3 regions of the Streptomyces sp. DSM 42067 genome follow, and region 2 is predicted to be linked to each of the others. Evidence: riboswitches for the same ligand, from Rfam matches in the RefSeq annotation. Region 2 holds a riboswitch; each other region holds the start of a gene.

What was found. Region 2 has a riboswitch for ZMP and ZTP ahead of ACSMXV_RS25600 (glycine hydroxymethyltransferase). Riboswitches for the same ligand answer to the same signal wherever they lie in the genome.
Region 1: it holds a riboswitch for ZMP and ZTP, as region 2 does, so the genes downstream of both, ACSMXV_RS30060 (bifunctional 5,10-methylenetetrahydrofolate dehydrogenase/5,10-methenyltetrahydrofolate cyclohydrolase) here and ACSMXV_RS25600 (glycine hydroxymethyltransferase) in region 2, are expected to answer to the same signal.
Region 3: it holds a riboswitch for ZMP and ZTP, as region 2 does, so the genes downstream of both, ACSMXV_RS13420 (phosphoribosylaminoimidazolecarboxamide formyltransferase) here and ACSMXV_RS25600 (glycine hydroxymethyltransferase) in region 2, are expected to answer to the same signal.

What each region holds. Positions count from the first base shown of each region.
Region 1 covers NZ_CM147706.1:6,622,753-6,629,008, forward strand. Annotated here, with positions in the region: gene ACSMXV_RS30045 (glycoside hydrolase family 12 protein) at 1-318, shown strand, start outside; gene ACSMXV_RS30050 (ABC transporter ATP-binding protein) at 389-2,305, shown strand; gene ACSMXV_RS30055 (ABC transporter ATP-binding protein) at 2,337-4,130, shown strand; ZMP/ZTP riboswitch at 4,228-4,314, shown strand; gene ACSMXV_RS30060 (bifunctional 5,10-methylenetetrahydrofolate dehydrogenase/5,10-methenyltetrahydrofolate cyclohydrolase) at 4,337-5,197, shown strand; gene ACSMXV_RS30065 (class I SAM-dependent methyltransferase) at 5,325-5,981, shown strand; gene ACSMXV_RS30070 (glycoside hydrolase family 31 protein) at 6,096-6,256, opposite strand, start outside.
Region 2 covers NZ_CM147706.1:5,569,976-5,576,231, forward strand. Annotated here, with positions in the region: gene ACSMXV_RS25585 (hypothetical protein) at 1-383, shown strand, start outside; gene ACSMXV_RS25590 (glutathionylspermidine synthase family protein) at 447-1,634, shown strand; gene rocD (ornithine--oxo-acid transaminase) at 1,654-2,868, opposite strand; ZMP/ZTP riboswitch at 3,124-3,211, shown strand; gene ACSMXV_RS25600 (glycine hydroxymethyltransferase) at 3,246-4,691, shown strand; gene trpS (tryptophan--tRNA ligase) at 5,024-6,088, shown strand; gene ACSMXV_RS25610 (2'-5' RNA ligase family protein) at 6,199-6,256, shown strand, end outside.
Region 3 covers NZ_CM147706.1:2,874,167-2,880,422, reverse strand. Annotated here, with positions in the region: gene ACSMXV_RS13435 (glycoside hydrolase family 3 protein) at 1-789, opposite strand, end outside; gene ACSMXV_RS13430 (orotate phosphoribosyltransferase) at 1,068-1,697, opposite strand; gene ACSMXV_RS13425 (IMP cyclohydrolase) at 1,786-2,469, opposite strand; gene ACSMXV_RS13420 (phosphoribosylaminoimidazolecarboxamide formyltransferase) at 2,683-3,840, opposite strand; ZMP/ZTP riboswitch at 3,871-3,955, opposite strand; gene glnA (type I glutamate--ammonia ligase) at 4,432-5,841, opposite strand; gene ACSMXV_RS13410 (RDD family protein) at 6,055-6,256, shown strand, end outside.

The DNA.
Region 1 (6,256 bases), 1.1 Mb from region 2:
TACGAGATCATGCTCTGGGTGAACTACAACGGCGCCGTCGGCCCGCTCGGCACCTCGCAGGGCAACGTCACCCTCGGCGGCCACACCTGGACCGTCTACAAGGGCAACAACGGCGCCAACGAGGTGTTCTCGTTCCTGCGCACCTCGGACTCCAACTCCGGAACCGTCAACATCCTTCCGATCCTGAAGTGGATCAAGGACACCAAGGGCTGGATGGGCAACGAGACCATCGGCGACGTCCAGTTCGGCTACGAGATCACTTCGTCGTCGGGCGGGCTGGACTTCCAGACCAACAACCTGACCGTCTCCAGTAGCTGAGCCGATTCGACGGCCTCACGCCCTGACGGCCGGAAAATTCAGCGGCACGGCACCACAGCACCACGGCACCATGGAGCACCGCGAAAGGGAGCCGGTCCCGCCCGGGGCCGGCTCCACCCCCACCGGAACCCGCGAGGTGACTCTGCTGACCGGCCCACTGCCGCGGCGCATCATGCTGCTCCGCCCGCTCCGCACCGTCCCCCGCCCCCTGCTGGCGGGGCTTTCGCTGCTCCTGCTCGCCCAGGCCCTGCTGCCCGCGGCCACCGCCCTCGCCATGGGGCAGCTCATCGGCCGCGCCGAGCGGCTGACCGGCGACGGAGTCCTCGGCGGTCTCCTCTGGCCACTGGCCGCCTTCACCGTCCTCCTCCTCGCCGCGCATCTCCTCGAGTCGTTCATCGAGCCCCTGGACTGGCTGCTCAAGGCACGGATCGTCGGCGCACACCGGGCCGCGCTGCTGCGCCGGGCCGTCTCCGTCCCCACCATCGGCGGTCTGGAGCAGCCAAGGACCCAGCAGCTCGTCCAGGCCGCGTCAGCGGACCCCGAGAACTGGACCGAGCGGACCCCGGCCGACGGCGCGGCCGCTCAGCTGCGATTCATCACGGCCGCGTGCGGCTTCGTCGCCTCGTCCGCCGTGCTGGCCGCCTTCGCGTGGTGGGCGGTGCCCGTGATCCTGCTGCCCGTCGTCGCGCTGCGCATCCGCTTCGTACGCCGTTTCGCGGAGCTGATCCGGCAGTGGCTGACCCGCGCCGACCGCGCCCAGCAGGGCGGGGTGTGGGCCGAGGCGCTGACGTCGCCGAGCGCTGGGAAGGACGTGCGCACCTTCGGCCTGGCCGGGTGGATGCTCGCCGAGCAGCGGCGTCATCTGATGGGCATGTTCGAGCCGTTGTGGCGCAGGACCGTCCACACGTCGTGGGAGAACATCGGGCACGGTCTCGTCGTCCTCGTCTGCCTGCTCGCGGTGTTCGTACCGGCAGCGGCGGGCGGTGCGGACGGCACACAGTCGGTGGCCGTCGCCACAGCCGTGCTGAGCGCGGGCTGGGCGCTGGTGAGCCTCGTCGACTACGCCGACGGGCGCGATGTCGCCGGGGCGGAGGCCGCGCTGGAAGCCACCGCGGAGCTGGAGAAGCTCCTGCCGGTGCCCGTGCCGCGCCAGGGAGACCAACCCGTCCACGAAGGCCCCCTCCACGTCCGCTTCGAGGGCGTCTCCTTCCGTTACCCCGGCACCGAGCGCACCGTCCTCGACGCCCTCGACCTGGACATCCGCCCCGGCGAACTCCTCGCCGTCGTCGGCCTCAACGGCGCAGGGAAATCCACGCTCATCAAGCTGCTCTCCGGCCTGTACGAGCCGACCGGCGGGCGCCTCACCGCGAACGGCACCGACCTGGCCGACCTCGCGCCCGACGCCTGGCGCCGCCGCATCTCGGTCGTCTTCCAGGACTCCGTACGCTACGAACTCTCCGCCGCCGACAACGTGACGCTCGGCCAGGCCGCCGTCCCCCGCGACGACACCGCCCTGGCAGCGGCCGCCCGCGACGCGGGTCTGACCGCCGTCCTGGAGCGGCTGCCGCATGGCTGGGACACCCCGCTCGCCCGCTCCCGCACCGACGGCGTCGACCTCTCCGGCGGACAGTGGCAGCAGGTCGTCCTGGCCCGCGCGCTCTACGCCGTGCACACCGGCGCCCGCATCCTCGTGCTCGACGAGCCGACCGCCCACCTCGACGTACGCACCGAGTTCGACGTCTTCGACCGGCTCGCCCGCGCCCGCGGCGACGACACCTCCGTCGTCCTCATCTCGCACCGCCTGTCCACCGTCCGCCAGGCTGACCGGATCGTGCTGCTCGACGGCGGCCGCATCACCGAGTCCGGCAGCCACGACGAACTGATCGCACGGCAGGGCGCGTACGCCGAGATGTTCGCAATCCAGGCCGAACGCTTCCGGCGCGGCCACGAGGACCGCATCGAGGAAGGCGAGTACGGCATTGAGTGAGGACGAGAACGGCAAGAAGGGGGCAGTACCGGTGAGGCGCACACTCGTGCTGTGGCGTGAGCTCTTCGCGCTCTCCTGGCGCCGCATCCCCGCCGCTACCGCGGCGACCCTCTCCGTACTGCTACTCGGCGTGCCCGCCACCACCGGCATCGCGCTCTCCCTGCGCACCGCCGTGGACGGCATCACGACCGGCGACCACGATGCGGCGGTCCTCGGCGCGGTCTGGGCGGCATGCGCATACGCCGCGACCCGCACCCTGAACCACACCGGCCGCTCCCTGATGATCATGTCGACCGAGAAGATCGGGCTGACGGACGTCCACGAGGGCATCCTCCGCGACATCGCGACGCTGGAGGGCCTGGAGCACCTGGAGCGCACGGACTATCTGGACCGGGTCACCACGGTCCGCACCTCCGCCTGGGCCATCGTGGCGAGCATGTGGAGCGCGATCGCGATCTTCACGGACGTGCTCCAACTCGTCGTCCTTCTCCTGCTGCTGGGCACGGTCAGCCCCTGGCTGCTGCTCCTGCTGCCCGCCGCCGCACTCCCGCTGTGGGCCAACGCCCGCGGCCAGCGGCTGGTCAACGCCGCCGAGACCGACACAGCCGAGTCCCACCGCCTCCAGCGCCATCTGTTCAAGCTGGGCACGCGCGCCGCGACCGGCAAGGAGCTCAGGGTGGCGGGCGCGGGGGAGGAGATCGTACGGCGCCAGAACGCGGCCTTCCGTGAGGTGGTGGACGGCCGCTACCGGGCCCGTATGCGTGCGGCATGGCTGCGGGCGGCCGGCTGGACGGTGTTCACGCTCGGCTTCGGCGGGGGCCTCGCGCTCGTCGGCCACCGCACGGCACAGGGCCTTGGCACCCCCGGCGACCTGGTGCTGACCATCACGGTCGCGGCGGCGCTGCGCCAGTCCGTGCAGCAGGCGGTGATGCGCGCGGCCGGGGCGATCGACGCGATGCGGCTGATCGGCCCGTACCTGTGGCTGCGCTCGTACGCCGCCGGGCAGCGGGCCCGTACGACTGGCACCACCCCCACCCCGGACGCGCTGCGCGAGGGCATCACCCTGACCGACGTGTCGTACGTCTATCCGGGCACGGAACGCCGCGCGCTGGACGGGATCAGCGTCACGCTGCCCGCCGGTGCCGTGGTCGCGGTGGTCGGCGAGTTCGGCTCCGGCAAGACGACGCTGGTGAAGCTGCTGTCGAAGTTCTACCGGCCCGACGAGGGCCGGATCACCGTGGACGGTACCGATCTCGCCGATCTCGACACGGACGCATGGCGGGCCCGGACCAGCGCCGCGTACCAGGACTTCGGGCGCTTCCACACCGTGTTCGCCCAGACGGTCGGACTCGGCGACCTCCCGCACATCGACGACCGCGAGCGCATCGCGGAGGCGGTCCGCGCGGCCGACGCGGAGAGCCTGGTCGCCCGCCTCCCGGACGGCCTGGACACCCAGCTCGGCCGCGAACTGGGCGGCGTCGACCTGTCCGAGGGCCAGTGGCAGAAGACCGCGCTCGCCCGCGCCTCCATGCGCCCCGACCCGCTCCTCTTCGTCCTCGACGAACCCACGGCCTCCCTCGACTCCCCGAGCGAACAGGCCATCTTCCAGCGCTACATGGACCGCGCCCGCACCCTTGCCGACCGCACCGGCGCCGTGACGGTCATCGTCTCCCACCGCTTCTCGACCGTGAGCGGCGCCGACCTGATCCTCGTCCTCGACAAGGGCATCCTGGCGGAGTACGGCACGCACGAGGAACTGCTGGCGTTCGGCGGCCGATACGCGGATCTGTACGGCATCCAGGCGACGGCGTATGCGGCGTCCTGAGCCGCGGAACGCTCGAATCGCCCGCGCACCAGGCGGCGTCCGCGCGCTGCCGGTACGGCACAACCCAGGGGGGCGAGACTCGCATCCACTACAGTGCGCCGTGGGCCGTGACTGGCGCTGAGGTGGAGCACCACCGTGGAGCGGTCTGACGAGAGCGTCGATGCCGTGCGCCTGGGCGAGTGGTCGATCACGCCTGGGAGGCGAAGATGTCCCCGACTCAGACGGCCCAGCTCATGGACGGCACCGGACTCGCCCGGCGCATCGTCGAAGAGACCACCACCAAGGCGGCGGAGGTCGCACAACGCACGGGATTCGCGCCGTGCCTGGCGACGGTGCTGGTGGGCGACGACCCCGCGTCGGTCACGTACGTCCGCATGAAGCGGGCCCGCTGCGCGAAGGCCGGCATCCAGTCCCGCCACATCGGGTTGCCCGCCACCACCACGACCGCCGAACTGGTCGACACGCTGGCCGCCCTCTCTCGCGACCCCCAAGTCCACGGCATCCTGCTGCAGCACCCGGTCGGGCCGGGCATCGACGAGCGGGCGGCGTTCGAGGCCATCGCTCCGGAGAAGGACGTCGACGGCGTCACCATGCACTCCTTCGGCACGATGAGTTTCGGACTGCCCGGCTTCGTGTCGTGCACCCCCGGCGGGATCATGCGGCTGCTGGACGAGTACGGCGTCGAACTCGCTGGCAACCACGCCGTCGTGGTCGGCCGCAGCGCGATCCTCGGCAAACCGGTCGGGATGCTCCTGCTCGCACAGGATGCCACGGTGACGTACTGCCATTCCCGCACCGCGGACCTGCCCGCGATCGTCCGCGAAGCGGACATCGTGGTGGCGGCGGTGGGTCGCCCCCGGCTGATCCGCGGCGAGGACATCAAGCCCGGCGCGGTGGTGATCGACGCGGGATACAACCCGGGCAACATCGGCGACGTCGACTTCGACACCGCCCGCACTCGCGCAGGTCTGATCACTCCGGTCCCCGGCGGAGTAGGACCGATGACCATCGCCGTCCTGCTGGAGCAGACCGTGGAAGCCGCCGAGCAGCAGCTCGGAATCCGGTGACGCCGACGTCATCCTGAGCAGCGGCCCAGCCGGATGGTTGGGCCCAGGGTGGAGCCCCCTTGCCCGGATTCGAACCGGTTCTCCAGGACGTTCACGCAAGGGCCCCACGGCCTGGTGGGATGGCGGCATGACAACGCTGCCGCACCGAGCGCTGCAAGCCCTCCACCGGTTCAATGCCGCTCACCCATGGGACCACAACGCCCACTACCACCGATGGATACTGAGACAGCTCCCGAAACACTGCGACCGGGCCCTCGACGTCGGCTCCGGTACTGGCGACCTGGCCAGGCTCCTGGCCACACGCGCCAAGGAGGTGCACGGAATCGACGCCGATCCGGTCATCGTCGGCCGGGCACGGGAGCTGACTCCTCCGGCCGCCCCGGTGACGTTCTCCGTCGCAGACGCGCTGACCGGGATCCCCGCCGGTTCCTACGACGTCATCACGTGTGTCGCCGTCATCCACCACCTGCAGTTCACCGACGCGCTCACCCACTTCCGTCGGCACCTGGCACCCGGAGGAACGCTGGTGGTCGTCGGACTGGCTCGCGCCGAGACCCTTGGCGACCACCTGCTCGGTGTCGCCGCCATCCCGATGAACGTCGCCATGGGCTGGTTCAAGAACAGGGGCCGCACGGCACCACGGCCGGCCTCGATGACCGCCCGTACCCGACCTGCGGACATGAGCTTCCCCGACGTCGTCCGCGAAGCGCGCCACGTCCTGCCGGGCGCACGGCTGCGTCGCCGGCTGTTCTGGCGCTACACGTTGGTGTGGCACCAGCGTTGAGCGGTCAGGCCGCGAAGCTGCGCCCTGCGGCCGGCCGGACAAGGGATCGGGAAGGCGCGCACGCTTGGAGTGAGGGCGGCCGCTCCCCGAAGTGACGACCGCCCTCCTACGCGGCTACTCCGCCACCGGAAGCCGCGCCCCGTCCCGCAGGAACAGCGGGATCCGGTCCAGTGGGGCGTCGACCGTGACGGTCGCGCCGCCCTCGTACTCCTCGCCCGTCCAGGCGTCCGTCCAGCGGGCGCCCGCTGGGAGGTACACCGTCCACTCCGTCGCGC
Region 2 (6,256 bases):
CAGACATACGACGTCAATTGAGGTCCGGCACGGTCGTACTCGGGGGTGTGGGACTGCTCGCGGCGGCACTCACCGCCTGCTCCTCCGACCCGGACAAGCGGTGCGTGGACCGCGACAGCTACGAGGCCGCCAAGGGCTACCAGGTCGTCGCCGACAAGAACTGCAAGACCGGCAGCGGCGGCGCCGGAAGCCGCAAGAGCCGGAAGAGCGGCAAGGTGTCCGGCGACGGCGACTGGTACTACGGCGGCAAGGAGAAGAACGGCTGGGTCGACGGCGGCTCCTTCACCAAGAAGTCGAGCAGCGCCGGCAGTTCCGGCGGAACGAGCGGCGGCGTGGACCGCGGCGGCTTCGGCAGCGGCGACGGCGGAAGCTCGGGCGGCTGAGCGGCCGGACACCTGGAACAGCCGAACACCCGTAGAAGCCGAACACCGGGAACAGCCGGACACATGGAACGACGCACCATCGAGCCCCGCGACGGCTGGCAGCAGACCGTCGAGGAGCAGGGGCTGATCTATCCGCTCACCCGTTACCCGGACGGCTCGCTGCGCCCGTACTGGGACGAGAGCGCGTACTACGTCTTCTCGCTGCCCGAGGTCGAGGCGCTGGAGGAGGTCGTCGAGGAGCTGCACCGCATGTGTCTCGCGGCGGCGCAGTACATCGTGGACGAGGACCGGTTCGCGGATCTCGGCATCACGGATCCGCGGCTGGCCGAGCTGGTCGCGGAGGCCTGGCGGCGCCGCGCTGAACTCCCCTCCGTCTACGGCCGCTTCGACCTCCGCCACGACGGCAGCGGCCCCGCCAAGCTGCTCGAGTACAACGCCGACACGCCGACGTCGCTCGTCGAGGCCGCTAGCCCGCAGTGGTTCTGGATGGAGGAGCGCTTCCCGGGCGCCGACCAGTGGAACTCCCTGCACGAACGGCTCGTCGACGCCTGGAAGAAGCAGGCCGCGCTGCTGCCGGCGGGCAGCCCCCTGTACTTCGCGCACTCCTCGGCCGACGAGCTCGGCGAGGACCTGATGACCGTCGCGTATCTGCGGGAGACCGCCCAGCAGGCCGGGCTCGACACCGAGTGGATCTCCATGGAGGAGATCGGCTGGGACCGGCTCTCCGGGCGCTTCGTGGACAAGCAGCTCCGCTTCATCCGCAGCTGCTTCAAGCTCTACCCGTGGGAGTGGCTGACCACGGACCGCTTCGGCGAGCACGTCCTCGACACGCTCGACAACGGCGGCGGCACCGGCAGCACCCTGTGGATCGAGCCCGCCTGGAAGATGCTGCTGTCCAACAAGGCGCTCCTCGCCATTCTCTGGGAGCTCTACCCGGGCCATCCGAACCTTCTGCCCGCCTATCTCGACGGGCCGCGCGAGCTGGCGACGACCACCGGGTACGTCGCCAAGCCGCTGCTCGGCCGCGAGGGCGCCGGTGTCACGGTGCACGAGGCGGGCCCGGGCGACCCCGTCGCCCGGGAAGAATCCTGCTGCTACCAGGAGTTGGCACCACTGCCGTCGTTCGACGGCAACCGCGTGGTGCTCGGCGCCTGGGTCGTGCAGGACGAGTCGGCGGGGCTCGGCATCCGCGAGTCGTCGGGGCTGGTCACGGACGAGTACGCCCGCTTCCTGCCCCATGTGATCCTGTGAGCCTTCGGGGCCTGTGACGTCAGGTCCTGGCGGCCAGGACGGCCCGCAACTGGTCAAGACCCCAGTCCAGGTCCTCCTTGCTGATGACCAGCGGCGGGGCGATCCGGATGGTGGAGCCGTGGGTGTCCTTCACCAGCACGCCTCTGTCCATCAGCCTCTCCGAGATCTGCCGCCCCGTTCCGTACGACGGGTCGATGTCGACGCCCGCCCACAGGCCGCGGCCGCGCACCTCCCGCACGGCGCCGCCGCTCCCGGCGAGCAGCCGCAGCTCGTCGTGCAGATGCGCGCCCAGCTCCGCGGCCCGCTGCTGGTACTCGCCGGACCGCAGCATGTCGATCACCTCCAGCGCCACCGCGCACGCCAGCGGGTTCCCGCCGAACGTCGAACCGTGCTCCCCGGGCCTGAACACTCCCAGCACGGCACTGGACGCGACGACCGCCGACACCGGCACGATGCCGCCGCCGAGCGCCTTGCCGAGCACGTACATATCCGGCACGACACCCTCGTGCTCGCACGCGAAGGTCCTGCCGGTACGGCCCAGGCCCGACTGGATCTCGTCGGCGACGAACAGCACGTTCCGCTCGCGCGTCAGCTCCCGCACGCCCCGCAGATAGCCGTCCGGCGGTACCAGCACCCCGGCCTCGCCCTGGATGGGCTCAAGGAGCACCGCGACCGCGTTCTCCGTGAGTGCCTCGCGCATCGCGGTCAGGTCGCCGTACGGGACGATCTCGAAGCCGGGCGTGTACGGCCCGAAGTCCGCCCGGGCCTCCGGGTCCGTGGAGAAGCTGATGATCGTCGTCGTGCGGCCGTGGAAGTTGTTGTTCGCCACGACGACCTTGGCCATGCCGTCGGGCACGCCCTTGACCCGGTACCCCCACTTCCGCGCGGTCTTCACGGCGGTCTCCACGGCCTCCGCGCCCGTGTTCATCGGCAGGACCATCTCCATGCCGCACAGCTCGGCCAGCCGCGCACAGAACTCGGCGTACCGGTCGTGGTGGAAGGCGCGGGAGGTCAGCGTCACCCGCTCCAGCTGCGCCTGAGCGGCCTCGATCAGCCGCCGGTTGCGGTGCCCGAAGTTGAGCGCCGAGTATCCGGCGAGCAGATCGAGATAGCGCCGCCCCTCGACGTCCGTCATCCACGCCCCGTCCGCGGTCGCGATGACGACGGGCAACGGGTGATAGGTGTGCGCACTGTGCGCTTCGGCAGAGGCGATGAGGGTTTCTGTGGCAGTCACGGGATCTCCGTACGCACTGCAGAGAGGGCGGGTGTGCCCTTTGTACCTGATTTGTCTCTCTGCCCGCCCGCCTGTGGGCATGCGTTCCTCCCCCAGTGCCTTAAGGGCCTGGGAGGTACCCCCAGGGCGATGGGGGTCCCCCTGCTCGAGCGAAGTCGAGAGCTTGGGGGAGGGTGGGCACAGGCGGGTAGCCCAGCGGCAGCGCTCCCGCATCCTGGACCGGCAAGGCCGGCCCCCGGCCTTGCCGGTAGGCTGGCCGCGGGCCGTGACTGGCGCGCTGGGATGGGACCGACCATCGGGGAGCGGCCCGCGCAACCGTGTGCCGTGCGCCTGGGCCGACCCGTGCATCCCGTGTCCGCGTCCGGAGGTCCTACGACATGCCAGAGCCCCTCTCCACCGAGTCCACCGCCTTCCGCAGCGCCCTCGATGTGATCCGGGGCGTGGAGCCCCGCGTCGCCGACGCCATCGGCCAGGAGATCGAGGACCAGCGCGCCTCGCTGAAGCTGATCGCCAGCGAGAACTACGCCTCGCCCGCCGTCCTGCTGACCATGGGCAACTGGTTCAGCGACAAGTACGCCGAGGGTACCGTCGGCCGCCGCTTCTACGCCGGATGCCGCAACGTCGACACCGTCGAGGCCCTCGCCGCCGAGCACGCCAAGGAGCTCTTCGGCGCCCGCCACGCCTACGTCCAGCCGCACTCCGGCATCGACGCCAACCTGGTCGCCTTCTGGGCCGTCCTCGCCGCGCGCGTCGAGGCCCCGGCGCTGGAGCGGGCCGGTGCCCGGCAGGTCAACGACCTCTCCGAGAAGGACTGGGCCGAGCTCCGCCGCGAGCTGGGCAACCAGCGCATGCTCGGCATGTCGCTGGACGCGGGCGGCCACCTCACGCACGGCTTCCGGCCCAACATCTCCGGCAAGATGTTCGACCAGCGCAGCTACGGCACCGACCCGGAGACCGGCCTCCTCGACTACGAGGCGCTGCGCGCCACCGCCCGCGAGTTCAAGCCGCTGATCATCGTCGCGGGCTACTCGGCGTACCCGCGCCTGGTGAACTTCCGCATCATGCGGGAGATCGCCGACGAGGTCGGCGCGACCCTCATGGTCGACATGGCGCACTTCGCGGGCCTGGTCGCGGGCAAGGTCCTCACGGGCGACTTCGACCCCGTACCGCACGCGCAGATCGTCACCACGACCACCCACAAGTCCCTGCGCGGCCCGCGCGGCGGCATGGTCCTGTGTGACGACTCGCTGGTCGAGCAGGTCGACCGCGGCTGCCCCATGGTGCTCGGCGGCCCGCTGCCGCACGTCATGGCCGCCAAGGCCGTCGCCCTCGCCGAGGCCCGCCGCCCCGACTTCCGCGACTACGCCCAGCGCATCGTCGACAACTCCCGCGCCCTCGCCGACGGCCTGATGCGCCGCGGCGCCACGCTGGTCACCGGCGGTACGGACAACCACCTCAACCTGATCGACGTCGCGACCTCCTACGGGCTCACCGGCCGCCAGGCCGAGTCCGCGCTCCTCGACTCCGGTGTCGTGACCAACCGCAACGCCATCCCGCAGGACCCCAACGGCGCCTGGTACACCTCCGGCATCCGGATCGGCACTCCGGCCCTGACGACCCGCGGGCTCGGCACCGCCGAGATGGACGAGATCGCCGCGCTGATCGACCGGGTGCTCACCTCGGCCGAGCCGGGCACGACCAGCAAGGGCGCGCCCTCCAAGGCGCAGCACGTCCTGGACGAGAAGGTCGCGGACGAGGTCTCGCGCCGCGCCACCGACCTGCTGGACGGATTCCCCCTCTACCCGGGCATCGACCTCAGCTGACCTGCTGATCCTCTCCCCATCCTCAGCTGATCCCGCGGTCGGCTGCCGACGGCATACGGGCCGGCCGGCAGCCGACCGCGGGGCTCTTTCCCAAGGTCTTTCCCAAGGTCGATCAGCCCGGCCAGGAGCACTGTGTTCCTCGTCTCATCGGCGCCCCCTGCGGCGGCCGCAGCTCGGATGTGAGCCGGGTCCTCCCCGTTCGCGGGGACGAACCCGGCTTCAGGACCTCCCCGAACCGCCCGCGTTCCTGATACACCGGCCACGGAGAACGGTTCCCGAGCCGTCGCGGATCGGTTCCCCAGCTGTCGCGCGCACCTGAGAGAATGTTGAGCATGGTCTCTGAGCACCCACCCGTCGCCCCGGGCCCCGAGGCGCCCCGCTCCACGCCCGGCGCCCGTCCGCGTGTCCTCTCCGGAATCCAGCCCACAGCGGGCTCGTTCCACCTCGGCAACTACCTGGGTGCGGTGCGCCAGTGGGTGGCGCTGCAGGAGACCCACGACGCGTTCTACATGGTCGTCGACCTGCACGCGATCACCGTCCCGCAGGACCCGGCCGAGCTGCGCGCCAACACCCGGCTCGCCGCGGCCCAGCTCCTCGCCGCCGGACTCGACCCGGAGCGCTGCACCCTCTTCGTGCAGAGCCACGTTCCCGAGCACGCGCAGCTCGCCTGGATCCTGAACTGCCTGACCGGGTTCGGCGAGGCGTCCCGTATGACGCAGTTCAAGGACAAGTCCGCCAGGCAGGGCGCCGACCGGGCCAGCGTCGGCCTGTTCACGTACCCGATCCTGCAGGTCGCGGACATCCTGCTCTACCAGGCCAACGAGGTGCCGGTGGGCGAGGACCAGCGCCAGCACATCGAGCTCACCCGCGACCTCGCCGAGCGGTTCAACGGCCGGTTCGGCGACACGTTCACGGTCCCGAAGCCGTACATCCTCAAGGAGACGGCGAAGATCTTCGACCTCCAGGACCCGGCGATCAAGATGAGCAAGTCGGCGTCCACGCCGAAGGGCCTGATCAACCTCCTCGACGAGCCGAAGACGACGGCCAAGAAGGTCAAGAGCGCGGTCACCGACACGGACACGGTCGTGCGGTACGACGCGGAGAACAAGCCGGGCGTCAGCAACCTGCTCACCATCTACTCGACCCTCACGGGCACGGGTATCGCGGAACTGGAGCAGAAGTACGCCGGCAAGGGCTACGGTGCGCTCAAGACGGACCTCGCCGAGGTCATGGTCGACTTCGTGACGCCGTTCCGGGAGCGGACAGAGCAGTATCTGGGCGACCCGGAGACGCTCGACGCGGTCCTGGCCAAGGGCGCCGAGAAGGCACGCGCCGTCGCCGCTGAGACGCTCTCCCAGGCCTACGCGAAGGTGGGCTTCCTGCCCGCCAAGCACTGAGGCGACCGGACCGGCCGGACGTTCCGGCCGGTCCTGCCCCAGTGCCTCGAGGGCCTGGGAGGTACCCCCGGCCCGACTGTCCACCGCCCGACGCGACGAAGGAGTAAGACGTGGGGACCGTAACGATCGGTGTGTCGATCGCGGTCCCGGAGCCACACGGCAGGCTGC
Region 3 (6,256 bases), 2.7 Mb from region 2:
GGTGACCGTGACGCCCTGGTCGATCGTGTACTTCTGCTCGTACCAGGGCTTGCCCTCATTGGCCGCGGCGGTGGCGACGTCGTACGCCGTGTCGCCGTCCCCGGCGAAGTGCTTGGCCGTGGCGAGCACACGGTCCGGGCCGATGCGGTTCGGCGTCGGGCCTTGCAGGCCATCGATCCCGGTCTCCATCGCCTTCACCAGGGCCGGATCCTCGCCGAAGCTCTCGTAGCCGCGGCCCCACCGCTCGTCGCGGGTGACGCAGAGGCAGGGCGCGAAATTCCAGGGGATGCCGGTGGCGCGGAGCTCCGCGGCCGTCACCTCGCCCGCCTTCTCGGTGAGTTGGGAGTCACGGGTGGCGCCCATGCCGATGTTGTGCGGGAAGAGGGTGGCGCCGGCGACGTTGCCGTGGCCGTGCACCGCGTCGATACCGTAGATGATCGGGATCTTGAGGCGGGTGCTGAGCGCCTGTTCCTGGAACTCGTTGACCATCTCGACCCACGCGGCCGGGGTGTTCTCCGCGGGTGTGGAGCCGCCGCCGGACAGCACCGAGCCGAGGCCCCACTCGGCGACCCGGGACGGGTCGTCGGCGACCGCGGCCCGTTCGGCCTGGGTCATCTGGCCGATCTTCTCTTTCAGCGTCATCCGGCCGAGCAGGTCGGCGACCCGCTTTTCGACGGGCTTCGACGGATCGAGGTAGAGGGGGCGGCCGGACGCGACCTGGTCGCCGGCTGTGGCTTGGGCGCCGGGCGCGGCCTGCGCGCCGGGCGCGACCGCGAGACCGGTGGCCACCGCCGCGAGAGTGCTCAGCGCGGCGACGGCGCGTCTGAACCGCCGGTGCGGGGGACGCGGACGTGCGGTCGGATGGTGTCGGCGTGTGACGTGCTGACGGAGTAACGAGAGCTGTGGACCGGGCGTACCGGAAGCAGACATGTCCGTCCCTTGTGAGATTTGAGTGCTTGTGAGTGAGCGGCTCGTGCACGGGATTCGCAAGGTGAACGTCATTCAGCGTGAGGATCGAGTCTCAGGCTGTGGCGGACGGGTGTCAATCGGTCGGCAGGGACTGCGACTTACGGTGTGGAAGCCCGGGTGTCGTTGTTGGTGCTGTCGAGTCGGTCCGCCAGGCAGGCCAGATAGAGCGCCATGGTGGACCGGTGGTCGCGCAGCGGCCGGCCGGTGATCTGCTCGATCTTGTTCATGCGGTAGACGACGGTGTTGCGGTGGATGTGCAGCGCCCGTACGAGGTTGAACCGCTCTCGCACCAGGCGGTGACCGTGTCGCGGAGCACCGGCCAGTCCGGCTGGGCACGCAGGTCCGCGGCGGTGCGGTCGAGCAGGCGGTTGCGGGTGAGCGTTGTCCTCAACGATCAGCACCCGCCGGCCCTCCACTTCGGCGCCCTCGGCGAGACGGCAGGTGCCATACGGCTTGGCCTGCTTACGCACGAACGCGCAGGGCAGACCCGTGTGTCGGCCGAGCGCGGTGACGACCGGGATGCCGCCCATCTCCAGGCCGGCCAGCACCTCCGTGTCGGACGGCACCAGCGGCGTCATCCGCTCGGCGATCTCGTCCAGCAGAACGGGATCGCCTTCGAACCGGTACTTGTCGAAGTACTCCGTGGCGGCACGTCCGGACCGAAGCGTGAAGTGACCTTCCAGATGAGAGACGGCATGGATACGGCGAGCAAGATCAGAATGTGTCACAGGCAGCCAGTCTTCCAGGCATCCCGCGGAGCCACGACACGGGCATGCAGCATGTCGGGCAACAGGCGTGCGCTGCGAGGGCCATGGCTCAAGCAGATCGCTGGATCGCGGACTCCGGCCCCTGGGCAGGATCGACGACGGCGACGGCGATTCGGAACCGTTCGTCGAGCGCGGACCAGATCTCGTCCAATAGTTCCTCGCCGTTCCTGGCGCTGACGGTGGCCTCGGTGAAGGGAGCGGCGACCGAGACCTGTTCGCCGTCGGAGTCGTAGGTGGTCAGTAGGACCGCTTCGCCCGGTTCCAGATCCTGCACGGCGAGGGTCATCACATTGCTGGTGAGGCGTGCGGCGCGACTGGGGTGGGCGGCTCCAAAGACGGTGGTGCGTCCGCCGTCGCGGCTGATCAGCGCGGTGAGGCGGGACGTCCGGATCGGGGGGTCCGGTTCGTACGTGAAGCCGCTGAGCGCGTCGGTGGGTGAGGCTCCCGCACGGAGTAGTTCCGCAGCCTGGGACACCTGCTCGCCGTTGCCCAGAACCAGCCAGTCGCTGGTGGTCGTGGCGGCGGCGTAGTGGCGCAGTGGATCGTGCTTTCCAGGAGTGAGGGGGCCGACCACGAGCTCACCGTCGATCAGTCTCAGAGCACGGTCGCGTGAGGCCGGGCTGCGGCCAGTGAGGAAGTAACCGCCCAGCACGGTTCCGGAGTGGGTGCGGGCGCACAGGACGCCGCGGCCAGGGTAAGGGTTGGCGGACAACAGATCCTGAAGGGCGAGCATGCTGATGCGCTTTCTGGTCGGTCCGAGGACTTCAGTCTCGGTTTGGCAAGAGGGGGAAGTGGGCAATCGGCAGCACCGATGACGACTCCAGCACGTCGAGCAGTGCCGTGCCTTCCAACCGCCAACGGGCCGGCGGGTAGTCGCTGGCTCGGCATCCCGGTGGACGCTTTCCTGACGCAGCACCCTGCGAGCGTCGTCGCGGGCCATGGTTCCTCAGTGGTGGAACAGCCTGAGGCCGGTGCGTGCGAGGGCGATCTGATGCTCGCGGCAGGTGTCTTCGATCTCTACGGAACGGATCGATCCGCCCGGCTCGGCGATGTAGCCGACACCATGCCGGTGTGCATGGTCGACGTTGTCGCGGAACGGCAACGCCCCGTCGGAGACGAACGCGACGCCCTTCAGCCCAGCCATCCATTCGACGCGCGAGCTGTCGGTCAACTCTTCTCCCGGCTGCGACAGCGCACGGGAAAGGCGAGTGCTCTCGTCCGGCGTGAGGTCACCCTCGACGAAGCGGATCTGCCAGTTGATCCGGTCCTGACGTCGGACGTCCGGCCGGAAGGCGAGCGCGCGAACCGCCGGATGGCGCCGCAACCACCAGGTGTCGGTCTTCGCGCCGGCAAGTCGCGTGCAGTCCACGCGAGACTGCTGCCCGGCACCGATGCCGAGGGTCACCCCGTCACGCAGGTAGCACACCGAGTTGGACTGGGTGTAGCGCAGCACCACCAGGCCAAGCAGGAGATCATCCGCGGCAGTCGTGGGCAGCGCGCCGCACACGACGTTCTCCAACAGCGTGGCTGCCAGCGGCACCTCGTCCCGTTGCTGGGCCAGGCGCAGGCCGAAGACTTCGCGCGTCTCACGCTCCGGCGGTACGAAGGCCGGGTCCGCTTCCATGACGAGGAAGCGGCCGTTCTTCTTCTTGCTGAGCGTCCCAACGGTACCCGGTGCGTAGCCCGGCGCGATGATGCCGTCGCAGACGACTCGGGCCAGCAACTCGGCGAGTTCCGCGTCGACCGGGTGCGAGACAGCGGCGAAGTCCCCGTAGGAGGACTTCGGGTCGGCGTCGCGAGCACGCAGATACGCACTGGTCAGGGGGCCGACTTCGTCCTGGTGAACCGCGTAGAGCTCCGCCGTCACGTCATCGACGGGCCCGGACACGGCAGCACCGGCAGGTGAGACATGCTTGAAAGAAGCAGCCGCCGGTCGATTCAGGCACCGGCTCGCCTCACACACCAGCTGCCAGCTGTTGAGCGCGTCCAGCATGTTGATGTACGACGGGTTCCCCTGCACCACCCGAACCGGCCACCGGCCCGGCCGGACCGGCGTGGCATCCGCCGCCCGTTGCTGGGGGTTCATTCCGTAACGCAGATCCACGTCGTGGCCTCCTCAGCGGACAATCACTGACGGAGGCGCCCAGGCGGTCGACGCTCACGCGGAAGAACGGCCGCTCCCCGGTGGTTGTCCACCCTCGCCAGTTGCGGCCGGACAAGACTCTATCGGCAAGAGCGCTTAGCGGGTCGGCCGATCTTGGATCGCTACCATCAGCGATTGCCCAGCTGGTGAGCCGATCGTGGCCAGAGCTGTCCGCACAGAGTCCGCAGGACACCCGATGAAGACCGTCGCACCCATCGCCAGCAATCATCAAAAGACCGGTCGGCGACCTGCAGCCACCATCGCCGCAGGTCGCCGCCCCAGCCCGTTACCAGGAGACCAAGAAGCCTGATCGTGGATACTGGCCCACTTTTCGTTCCTGCCGCGCGACCAAGCCAGCGAGGGCCGCCACCCCAGACAGGGTGGCGGCCCTCGCTGCTGTTCTGACAGCAAGTCAGGATCCTGGCGGTCCGGTGCACACCTGGTGCACAAGGCCCTGGAAAACAGCTGGGAACAGCGGGAAATGCTGAGCAGCATTTCCCCAGGTCACAGCATGTTCCCGGGCCCTAGCCCCAGGTCGCCCGACCCCGCCCTTTAGATGTCGAAGTACAGCTCGAACTCGTGCGGGTGCGGCCGCAGCTGGATCGGGGCGATCTCGTTGGCGCGCTTGTAGTCGATCCAGGTCTCGATCAGGTCGGAGGTGAAGACACCGCCGGCCTGCAGGTACTCGTTGTCCTCCTCGAGCGCGTCGAGGACGGCGGGCAGCGAGGTCGGGACCTGCGGGACGCCCGCGTGCTCCTCGGGAGCGAGCTCGTAGAGGTCCTTGTCGATCGGCTCGGCCGGCTCGATCTTGTTCTTGACGCCGTCGAGGCCCGCGAGGAGCAGCGCCGAGAACGCCAGGTACGGGTTCGAGGACGGGTCCGGGGCGCGGAACTCGACGCGCTTGGCCTTCGGGTTCGAGCCCGTGATCGGGATACGCATGGCCGCGGAGCGGTTGCGCTGCGAGTAGACCAGGTTGACCGGGGCCTCGAAGCCGGGGACCAGGCGGTGGTACGAGTTCACCGTCGGGTTGGTGAAGGCCAGCAGCGACGGGGCGTGCTTCAGGATGCCGCCGATGTAGTAGCGGGCGGTGTCCGAGAGGCCCGCGTAGCCCTGCTCGTCGTAGAACAGCGGCTCACCGCCGGTCCACAGGGACTGGTGGACGTGCATGCCCGAGCCGTTGTCACCGAAGATCGGCTTCGGCATGAAGGTCGCGGTCTTGCCGTTGCGCCAGGCGACGTTCTTCACGATGTACTTGAAGAGCATCAGGTCGTCGGCGGCGGCCAGCAGCGTGTTGAACTTGTAGTTGATCTCGGCCTGGCCGGCGGTGCCCACCTCGTGGTGCTGACGCTCGACCTGCAGGCCGGCCTTGTTCAGCTCGAGGGAGATCTCGGCGCGCAAGTCGGCGAAGTGGTCGACCGGCGGGGCCGGGAAGTACCCGCCCTTGTAGCGGACCTTGTAGCCGCGGTTGTCCTCCAGCGCACCGGTGTTCCAGGCGCCCGCCTCGGAGTCGATGTGGTAGAAGGACTCGTTCGACTTGGTCTCGAAGCGCACGGAGTCGAAGACGTAGAACTCCGCCTCCGGGCCGAAGTACGCGGTGTCGGCGATGCCGGTCGAGGCGAGGTAGGCCTCGGCCTTCTTCGCGACGTTGCGCGGGTCACGGCTGTACTGCTCGCCGGTGATCGGGTCGTGGATGAAGAAGTTGATGTTGAGGTGCTTGTCCTTGCGGAACGGGTCCAGGCGAGCCGTGGACAGGTCCGCGCGCAGCGCCATGTCCGACTCGTGGATGGCCTGGAAACCACGGATCGACGACCCGTCGAACGCAAGCTCCTCGGCCGGGTCGAACGCCTCAACCGGCACCGTGAAGTGCTGCATCACGCCCGGCAGGTCGCAGAACCGGACGTCGACGAACTTGACGTCCTCGTCTGCGATGAACTTCTTGGCCTCGTCGGCGTTCTGGAACATCCAGCTCCTCCTATCCCGGCCCGGACAGGGGACGCGGGGTTTGTAGCCTTTTCGTGAGCCAGTGCGGTGGCACACGCTGCACCCGACCTTAGGGATGCAGGATTTCTCTTGCGTGACCCATTTGTTTCGTCGAAGTTAACCGCCCCCGTCGTCTCCTCCCTCTCTACCACCCCGGCCCCCCGGGTGCATATAGGGGCCCAGTACCGTGGACGGGTGAACAACAGGCAAGCAATCGGATCGTGGCTCTCGGGACCGCGCCAGGCGGCCGAGGACATGGGCGTCGACCTTGGTTACCGGGGCGAGCAGCTGGGTCTGCCGAAGGAGGGGCCGGGCTCCGTGGCGCCGCTCGGCAGGCGCGTCGGCGCGATCGCCGTCGACTGGGGGCTGTGCGTGCTGATTGCATCCAGCCTGATCA